DNA from 3 places in the Brevibacillus sp. HB1.3 genome. Region 1 is predicted to be linked to each of the others. Evidence: riboswitches for the same ligand, from Rfam matches in the RefSeq annotation. Region 1 holds a riboswitch; each other region holds the start of a gene.
What was found. Region 1 has a riboswitch for S-adenosylmethionine ahead of mtnK (S-methyl-5-thioribose kinase). Riboswitches for the same ligand answer to the same signal wherever they lie in the genome.
Positions count from the first base shown of each region.

Region 2: another riboswitch for S-adenosylmethionine. It lies ahead of HPY31_RS03695 (ABC transporter permease); the one in region 1 lies ahead of mtnK (S-methyl-5-thioribose kinase).
Region 3: another riboswitch for S-adenosylmethionine. It lies ahead of HPY31_RS24265 (methionine ABC transporter ATP-binding protein); the one in region 1 lies ahead of mtnK (S-methyl-5-thioribose kinase).

Region 1 is NZ_JABMIT010000005.1:302,158-305,434, forward strand. Features, by position in the region: gene mtnA (S-methyl-5-thioribose-1-phosphate isomerase) at 1-354, opposite strand, end outside; gene mtnK (S-methyl-5-thioribose kinase) at 351-1,580, opposite strand; SAM riboswitch class I at 1,714-1,859, opposite strand; SAM riboswitch class I at 2,165-2,341, shown strand; gene HPY31_RS14375 (2,3-diketo-5-methylthiopentyl-1-phosphate enolase) at 2,428-3,277, shown strand, end outside.
Region 2 is NZ_JABMIT010000001.1:778,621-781,897, reverse strand. Features, by position in the region: gene HPY31_RS03700 (ABC transporter permease) at 1-495, opposite strand, end outside; gene HPY31_RS03695 (ABC transporter permease) at 500-1,432, opposite strand; SAM riboswitch class I at 1,542-1,646, opposite strand; gene HPY31_RS03690 (sulfite exporter TauE/SafE family protein) at 1,769-2,563, opposite strand; gene HPY31_RS03685 (rhodanese-like domain-containing protein) at 2,601-3,277, opposite strand, start outside.
Region 3 is NZ_JABMIT010000013.1:59,460-62,736, reverse strand. Features, by position in the region: gene HPY31_RS24275 (GerAB/ArcD/ProY family transporter) at 1-239, shown strand, start outside; gene HPY31_RS24270 (Ger(x)C family spore germination protein) at 239-1,372, shown strand; SAM riboswitch class I at 1,480-1,595, shown strand; gene HPY31_RS24265 (methionine ABC transporter ATP-binding protein) at 1,696-2,709, shown strand; gene HPY31_RS24260 (methionine ABC transporter permease) at 2,710-3,277, shown strand, end outside.

The sequences.
Region 1 (3,277 bases):
AATCGGCGCACCGCTTTCTTTTTCAACACGAGCCTTGATGCGATCCAACGCCCAGAACAGATTCACCGCTGTCGGACGGGAAGAGCCCAGGTAGTCTGCCTGCTGGTTCAGTTCCTGCCAAAACTCGTCGTAGTTACTCGCTTCACTACCACGAATGCCCAGGTAGAGCCCGTAAGCCGCCGCCATGCCAATGGCTGGTGCGCCACGTACTTCCAAGCGTCGGATGGAACCCCATACTTGCTCGGAGGTGGTCAAGTTTAAATAGATCGTTTCTACTGGCAGACGCGTCTGGTCAAGCAGGACCAATGCATCATTCTCCCACTTTACAGGTGCCAATTGAGTGCTGGTTGTCATACTGTTGTAGCCTCCTGGTAGTAGCGTTCAGTTACTGTGCGTACAATGTCCGTAATATCTGTCGATTCGTCGATGCCGCCGCGACCGAGAATCAGCGCTTCTCCAATCGAGAGAGCCAGACGCTCTGCTTCTGCGCGAGTCTGGTCGTCTTCGATAGCATTTAGGTCCGCTACGCCTGCCAAGCCAATGACGCGACGCAAAATTTTGCATCCGGCATAGCCTGCTGTATCCTGAATTAAGCGCTTCACGTAGCTTTGCCACAGTCCTTCGACATGGGCGCTGCGCTCTTTGGCGTGCTTGTGCCAGAGTTGAACGAATTGCGAAACGAATTCATTCCAGACATCCTCGACCGTTTCCAGTAAGTATTCGCGGTACGCTTCCCGTTCTCCTTGATCTTTTTGCAGACCGTGCTGTCCTGCGTAGTTGAGCAGCAGATTGGCTATAATCGCCCCAATGTCAAAGCCGATTGGACCGTAGTAAGCGAACTCTGGATCGATTGCTTTTAGGCTGTTTTCCGTGATAAAAATACTTCCGGTATGCAAGTCACCATGCAGCAACGCCTCCGAGCGCGTAAGGAAATCGTATTTCAGCTTGGCGATTTCCAGCTTCAGCGGCCTGTTGTTCCAGATCGCCTCGACTTCGCGGCGGATCAACGGGTTGAAGTCGTTGGTAGGCGCATTTTCATACGGATCGGTAAAGACGAGATCTTCTGTAATTTTGCATAATTCTGGATTTATGAATGTTCCGACTAGCGCTTTTTTATCGTATGGATGTGCGCCCAGATCGGATGTGAAGAACAACGTTTGCGCGAGAAAACGGCCAATTTGCTTCGCGAATAGTGGGTACCGCTTTCCTTCGATCAGCCCTTTGCGCATGATGATGTGGTCACCGACGTTTTCCATAACTGTCAAGGCAAGTTCCCCATCGAAATGATACACCTGTGGCACCAGGTCTGGAACGTATTTGTGCTGAATGCGGAGTGCCTCGCTCTCGATGCGAGCCCGATCAATCGTAAGCGGCCAAGATTCCCCCACAACGCGGGCAAAAGGCAGTGCTTGCTTGACAATGACGCTCTTACCGGTTGCTGGCTCTTGAATGTCAAAAACCAGATTGAGGTTGCCATCCCCGATTTCTCGGCTGGTCAGCTCTGCTCCTTCGCTAAAAAGACCCGGTATTCCCTTTACGTACTCCACTGCTTCCTGTTCAGTCAATGCGCGATATGCCATGATTCCAAAACTCCCCTCTACGTATTTTTCCTCTATCTCTACTTGTTTTGTTTGTGTCATGAGAGCAAAAAAGACCTCTTTTCCCGAAGAAAAGAGGTCGCTGTCGTCACGTGTAAGAAACGTGTTGATGTCCCCCTTATCTTCCAGACCACTTTTGTTTCTGCAGGAATTAGCACCGTGCATGTCGCCTGTCAATCGTTCGCTTCCTCGCGTCTGAATGGCGTCATGTCGGTTGCCGGGTATCATCGGGCCAGTCCCTCCACCTTCTCTGGATAAGGTATCCAAAACGTATTCGGTTTTTGATTTAGTTTGAATCATACAACCAACGCTTCCACGATGTCAACACCCTTTTGTGCAAAAATTCGCACCCTGCTATCAGTAGCTGTATTGTGTTCCGGATGCCGCAGGTCTCTCCCAATTCCACCAGTCTACCTTGCCTAAAAACGCTGCTGTTATCGACACCACGAAGGAATTGTAAAAAGGTTTCATCTTCGTCTCATTTTTCTAATAACCTGCTGCACATTCTCTGAAAAAACAAGATTGACTCCTGACAATGAACGTCATATCATGGGGGAAACGAATAACTCTTATCGCGAGCTGGCTGAGGGACTGGCCCTATGATGCCCGGCAACCGGCGCTATACCATGAATCGTACGCTCATCATGCGTACCTTGGATAGCGAAACGGTGCTAATTCCAACGGATAAGAGTCGAGATCGAGCACTTTTGGCTCGTTTCGGCTACTGACCCGAGAGATGAGAGGAGACGAGACGCTTTCATAGTCGACAACCGCCTCCCCGCTCAATGGGGAGGCTTTTTTTATTAATTCAAGGAGGATTTGACGTACCATGAGTGAACAACGTATCCTCGTCACCTATCTCACACAAGCAAAAGACTTGAACAAAAAAGCGCAAGCCATTGCTGTCGGCATGACAGTCGGTTCCTGGACGGACCTGCCGCTTGCCAAGCAAGCTGAGCTAGCGCCATATCTCGGTGAAGCTGTGAGCGCGACACCGATTACGACACTGGAAAACGGAGAAACACGCGGTCTGATTACCGTTAGCTATCCGACTCGCAATTTTACAGCGGACATTCCTTCCTTGTTAACCGGAATATTCGGCAAACTGTCGATGGACGGCAAAATCAAGCTCGTCGACATTGTTTTCCCTGAATCATTCCTCCAGGCTTTCCCTGGACCGAAGTTCGGCATTGATGGTCTGCGCGAACGTTTAGGTGCACATAACCGCCCGCTCTTGATGAGCATTTTCAAATCGTGTCTGGGTCTTCCTTTCGACGATCTGAAGACGCAATTCCGCGCACAAGCCTTGGGCGGAGTCGATCTCGTGAAAGATGACGAAATCTTCTTTGCAGATGACCGTGCTCCTTTTATCGAACGGATCAAAGCGTTCAAGCAGATCGCACAAGAGACCGAAGCCGAAACTGGCAAGCCCGTCCTCTATGCAGCCAACCTGACTGGACCTGTGCATGAGCTGAACGAAAAAGCGAAGCGTGCGGTAGAGGCGGGTGCTGACTGCCTCTTGTTCAACGTGCTGGCCTTTGGCTTCGATGCCCTGCACCGTTTGGCAGCCGATCCTGACGTACACGTACCAATCATGGCGCATCCAGCTTTAGCAGGCGCATACTATCCATCACCTGACTACGGCATCTCCACCCCGCTCCTACTCGGTACGTTGATGC
Region 2 (3,277 bases), on a different contig from region 1:
GATTACCACCAGCAGATACGGAATGCTGTACAGAATTTCGGCCAACCGCATCAGGATGTTGTCTACATGGTCGCCCAGCTTGTTCCTCCCTGCCATGTAACCGGATATCCCGCCGATGCATACACCAATCACGAGGTCGATGGCTGCTGCCGCCACACCAATAAACAAAGAGATTTGTCCGCCTGCCCAGGTACGTGCCCACATGTCCCGGCCCAAGTCATCCGTTCCAAACCAGTGCTCACCTGACAGTGGCAGATTTCCTTTCGTCAAAGACTGTTCATGTGGACTGTGGGGAACGAGCAGCGGACCGATGATTGAGAGGGTCACCACTGCTGCGAGCAGGAAGAACCCTAGCATTGCCAGCTTGTTACTGAATACCCGCTGCAATACCTCCTGCCAATACCCAAGACTCGGACGCTCCCGAATTTCCTCAGAAAGCCGGTTTCGGTCGACTGGTCGAAACAGGGAATCCAGTTGTGTTGCCTGATTGGCCATAATGCTACTTCCCTCCACTCGTTAATCTGATGCGCGGGTCAATCACCCGATACAGCAGGTCGATGATGTACAAAGTAAAAATGAGCACAAAGCTGTAAAACACAGTGGTTCCCAAAATAACGGGATAATCGCGGTTAAAAATGCTTTCCACGAAGTATTTGCCGAGCCCGGGAATCGCGAAAATCTTTTCCACCACAAAGGTTCCGGTCATCAGGTTGGCAAACAGCGGACCGATAAAGGTAAGAACAGGCAGGATGGCATTGCGCATCCCGTGTCTAACGACAATGGAAAAGGTGCCAAGCCCTTTAGCCTCTGCCGTGCTTATGTATTCCTGTTGCCAAACCTCAAGCATGCTGGCTCGTACAAAGCGCGCGATGATGGCGAGCGGACCGATAGCGAGCGCAAGTGTTGGAAGAATCGAGTGCTCCCAGCTCCCCCATGCAGCGACGGGTAAAAGCTCCCATTTGACCGCTAAGTACTTGATCAACAGAGGCGCGAGAATAAAACTGGGGACGGAGATCCCGATGATGGCAGCAAACATGGACAAGAAATCCAAGGTTCGATTGTGATAGAGTGCCGCTACGATTCCCAGTGTGATTCCACCTGCCAGTGCGACCGCAAACGACTGGAGTCCCAGAACAGCCGATGCGGGAAATCCCTCTGCAATCAGTGTGTTCACATCCCTCGTCTTGGACTGGATAGAGGGCCCCAAGTCAAATTGCAGCAATCCTTTTAGATAGAGCAGGTACTGTACCGTGATTGGCTGATCCAGGTTGTACTCCGCTCGCATGTTCTCCACCACTTCTTCTGGAAGCATTTTGGCATCTGATGCGAATGGATCACCTGGAATCAGGTGCATGGTCACGAACGTTACCGTGACAATCATCCACAGCGTAACGATCATGAGAAAGCCACGCTTGACTGCATAATAAAGCACGTTGTTTCCTCCTTTGAACTACACATAGTAAAACGATATGAATACTATGGATTATAAATATAGAAAACCCCTCTCCGAAAAGAAGAGGGGCGATTGCACGTTTCCCACCTTCTCATCTCGCAGAATAACTCCGCAGGAATTAGCACCGTAAGGTCAATCAGACCAAGGTTGCCGGGTTTCATCGGGCCAGTCCCTCCACCACTCTCGATAAGAATGTTCTATGAAATTTAATTTCATTGTAAAATTCTTTTTTATCTTATCATTTTACTCGGATATGTCAATGCTGTTCCATGACAATTGATTTTTCTTTATTTTGTTTGTAAAAAAAGTAAATCTTCATACACGTATGAATAGGAGGATGTCAGCCCAAATCTTAATCGTGGTGGCTAGGATCAACAAGGCAAGAATGGATTGGAGAATCCGCGTGCCCAAACGTTTGCTGACCTTCGTACCGAGCGGCGCTGCCATGATGCTGGCGATAACCATGATCACGGATGGCCACAGCAATATGTCCCCTGCCATCCATTTCCCTATCGTCGATCCAATGGAAGATAGAAAAGTGATGGCAAGAGAGGAAGCAATCGCAACTCTTGTCGGTATCTTGAGGATGATCAGCATGATGGGAACCAAAATAAAAGCGCCCGCTGCCCCGACAATTCCGGAGGCACCTCCGACCATCAAAGCAGATAAGACAGCTGTTGGTTTATGAAAGATAACCCTGGTCGTCTGTTCACGTTCGTCCACTCCCTTTTTTGGCAGGAACATCAAGATTACAGCAATCGTGGCCAGGATGGCGTAAACGATATTGACGGCATCTGCCGAAAGAAATTTTCCTCCATATCCTCCAAGCAAGCTCCCGACAATAATGGCACTTCCCATGTACACAACGAGCTGGTAATGAATAAGCCTATCTTTCCGCAGAGTCCAAAGAGCTGCTAGGGTGGCAAAAAATACTTGGACGGCACTTATTCCGGATACTTCGTGAGCTGTGTAAGCAACGAATCCAAGGGCGGGCGGAATGTACAGTAGCATCGGATACTTGATGATGGAGCCCCCGATTCCGACGAGACCAGAGATGAACGATCCCACGAAACCGATAATAAACAGCGTGATCACTAGGTCGATAGTCATAGGCTCACCCTTTGCAGCAACTCGCTTTGATTTCGTTTTATCCTCGTTCTACTACTGGCAAGCCGTCTATTTGCCATTGTAAGATTCCGCCGCTCAAATTCATTACATCCTTGAATCCGTTTGCTTTAAGAATGCTTGCACCTATAGCGGATCGGGCACCGGAACGGCATTGTACGAGAAGCGGTTTATCGTGAGGAAGCTCATCTAGCCGCATGGCGAGTGAACCGAGCATGATGTGCTGTGCATCTTGAATATGTCCTTCCTTCCACTCAGCCAGATTACGTACATCTACTACGTGAACCTCACTCTTTTCCACCCGGTCTGCAATCTCCAGCGGTGTTACCTCTTCAATTGTCTCGAGCGAAGACAATTCCCTTTCCATTAGCTTGGAGCTGTCGATAAAGCCAGTGACAAGATCAATCCCAACAGCACGCAAGGCTTGCAAAATCTCGTCCAGCTCATCTGGGGTGGTCAGGATCTGAACGGGGCGATCGTAATCGACAATCCAGCCCGCCCAGTTGGCAAATGACTTGTTGAAGGGAATGTGAAGTGTTCCCGCCAGATGCCCCTTCGCAAATTTCTGGAAAGGTCGCGTATCGATCATCTGTCCGTTTTCCAGCGATTCCTTTACCGCTTCTAGCGAGTTGAACTCTTGAACAACAGGGAGCTCCTTGAGCAAAGGAGGGCCTTCCTTATTCACGCGTTTCATCACGG
Region 3 (3,277 bases), on a different contig from region 1:
GAGGTCTCAAGCGCTTGTTCGGATTTAATCTACGTCATTCATTGTATTGGATTATACCCGTGATCTATGTAGCCTCCTTGTTGTTGCTTTCCAGACAGCAGATGAGTCGGATGACGACTATTTACTCGCATATAACTCTGTACATTATTTACGTGTACCCCTATTTTTTGTACCTGATGGTCTGGCTGAAGCAACGAAAGCAAAGGGTGAAACCAACCAGCAAAGGAGAGAGTGCCTGATGCTGCCCAAGCGTCTTTTGGCGTTGTGGTGTTCATGTGTCCTTGTCCTGGCAGGCTGTTCAGATCGGCAAATTTTTGATGAGACAGGACTTGCCACGGCTGTCGGCTATGATCTGTTAAAGGATGGGGACGTTCGGGGGACAGCAATCATGCCTTCCATTAATCCAGAGGCGAAAGAAAAGATACAGGTTTTTTCGGCCACCGGTGAAACCAGCAAGGGAATTCGGGATCGGATAAATTTACAATCAGATAAAAGAGTATTGGGTGGGCAAATTCGTGTCGCACTCTACAATGAAAAATTGGCAAAGCGTGGACTTGGTAGTATCGTTGACACGTTGTATCGGGATTCCTCTATTTCCAGCAGAGTTTATCTTTGCTTATTTGAAGGCGAAACATATGATATGTTAACGCATCGCTATTCGGAAGAAGGGAATATCGGAATCTATTTATACCGTATGATTGAGCAAAATATTGAGGGGGAAAAAATTCCGTCTTCCACTATGCATGAGTTTTTTCGGTCTTATTATGACAAAGGAATCGACCCGATCATGCCGTTCATTACAAAAAAAGGAAATGAGCTGCAAATCAAGGGGATCGCATTGTTTCAAGGGGATCGTTATGTAGGGTGGATCACACCTAAGGAAGCCTTTTTAATCAAGCTCATGCATGGAAAATTCAGGATTGGCAGCTACGATACTTCTGTCCCTGCTCATATTTTTGGCGAGGTACCCAAGAATCGCGGAAGTAAAAAAGACCGTGTGCAGCTTGTCTTTGATACGATTTCCAGCCATTCAAAAATCGAGCTGACCCAAGTATCTCCCCTGATCTTTGATATTCACATCCGATTAAATGCGCGGATTTTGGAATTAACCCTCCCGCTGAAGCTAGAGAATGCCAGGTTGATGAAAATCATGGAACATGCACTGGAAGAAGAGCTCGGAAAAGAACTGCAGAAAGTAGTCCACAAATTGCAGGACCTCAATGTCGATCCCGCTGGTTTCGGGATCGTGTATCGCTCAAATAGAAGGGGCAAGGCAAATATGACGCAGGCTGAATGGAGAAAGATGTTCAAAGACGCGACATTTCGCTTTCACATAAAGTCAACCATCATCCGCAACGGCGTCATGGATTAAAAAAACTTTTCCTGCTATTACTATTGACGTGATATTTTCAAAAAGGATATAATCCGTTTTGTATCATCAAGAAATAGAAAAAACGAACATAATATACGTAGATATCTTTCTTATCAAGAGAGGCGGAGGGACAGGCCCTATGAAGCCCGGCAGCCGGTTCATTTTCGAATGAACGTCGCGGTGCCAATTCCTACAGGATTTTTGGATCTTGTACAGATGAGAAGGGTGGATGCGAACGTATACATTGCGTTGCAGCCCCTTTTTCGTTTGTGAAAAAGGGGTTTTTATATTTTTATCAAGATTATGGTCGGGAGGTGGATGCGTTGATCCAACTGCGTCATTTGCATAAAAGCTATCAAGTACAGGGTAAAACCATCCCAGCGTTAACGGGGATCGACCTTTCCATAGAGCAAGGCGAAATATACGGGATTATCGGACACTCTGGTGCAGGGAAAAGTACGTTGATCCGGTGCATCAATTTGCTAGAGCGCCCAACTTCGGGGGAAGTTATTGTGGACGGCGTCGATTTGACGAAGCTGGATGAAGGGAAGCTGCAAGAAAAGCGCCGCTCAATCGGCATGATTTTTCAGCATTTCAACTTGCTGTCTTCTTCAACGGTCGGCGAAAATGTTGCTTTTCCGCTCAAGCTGGCAAAGCGTTCGAAGGCAGAGATTGATAAGAAAGTAAACGAGCTGCTGAAGCTGGTTGGCTTGGAGGCACATAAGGACAAATATCCGTCTCAGCTGTCTGGCGGACAGAAGCAGCGTGTCGGGATTGCCCGTGCGCTCGCGAATGATCCAAAAGTGCTGCTCTGCGACGAAGCGACATCAGCTCTCGATCCGCAAACGACGAACTCCATTCTGGCACTGCTCTTGGACATCAACCGCAAGCTGGGCTTGACCATTGTGTTGATTACCCACGAGATGCACGTCATTCGCTCCATTTGTGATCGTGTCGGCGTGATTGATGGAGGAAAAATCGTCGAGTCAGGTAACGTACTGGATGTATTCCTTCGTCCAAAGCATCCGACGACACAAGAATTCGTGGAGCAAGTAGCCGATTCTACAGAGCTGCGCGAAGCGGTCGAGCACGAAAAGGCTTCGGGGAACCGCACGATTGCTCGTGTCACCTTCCTCGGAGAAAAAACGTACCAGCCGATCCTTTTCCAAACGATGCAAGAGACTGGTACGGTGTTCAGTATTTTGCAGGGAACGATTTCTCGCATGAAAGATACGCCGTATGGTCAGTTAGTGATCGAGCTGGAAGGCGATGTCGCACAGAATCAAAAGACCATCGAGACGCTGCGCCAACGTGGCTTGGAAGTAGAGGTGATATAAATGGACTGGACATTCGAAAATGTGGATTGGGCTGAAATCGGCGAAGGTACGATGGACACGCTCACGATGCTTGGCTTCTCCACTCTGTTTACCGTCCTGATTGGTTTGCCGTTGGGCATCATTCTGTTTTTGACTTCTCGCGGACAGCTTTTGCAAAACCGCACTTTTTATACGATTGCATCATTCGTTGTCAACGTATTGCGCTCGGTACCATTTATCATTCTGATGATCTTGCTGATTCCAGTAACGAAAATGATCGTAGGGACTTCACTCGGGGTACTGGGTGCCATTCCGCCGCTCGTATTTGGTGCCGCTCCGTTTTTTGCACGTTTGGTGGAAACCTCCCTGCGTGAGATTGATAAGGGCGTGATTGAGGCTGCACAATCTATGGGTGCTTCCAATTGGCAGATTGTCTGGAATGTCCTTTTACCAGAGTCTAGATCCGGTCTGATCGCGGGTATTACGATCACGACGGTAACGCTGGTCTCCTACACGGCAATGTCCGGGGTAATTGGCGGTGGTGGTTTGGGTGACTTGGCGATCCGATACGGTTATCAGCGTTTCCAAA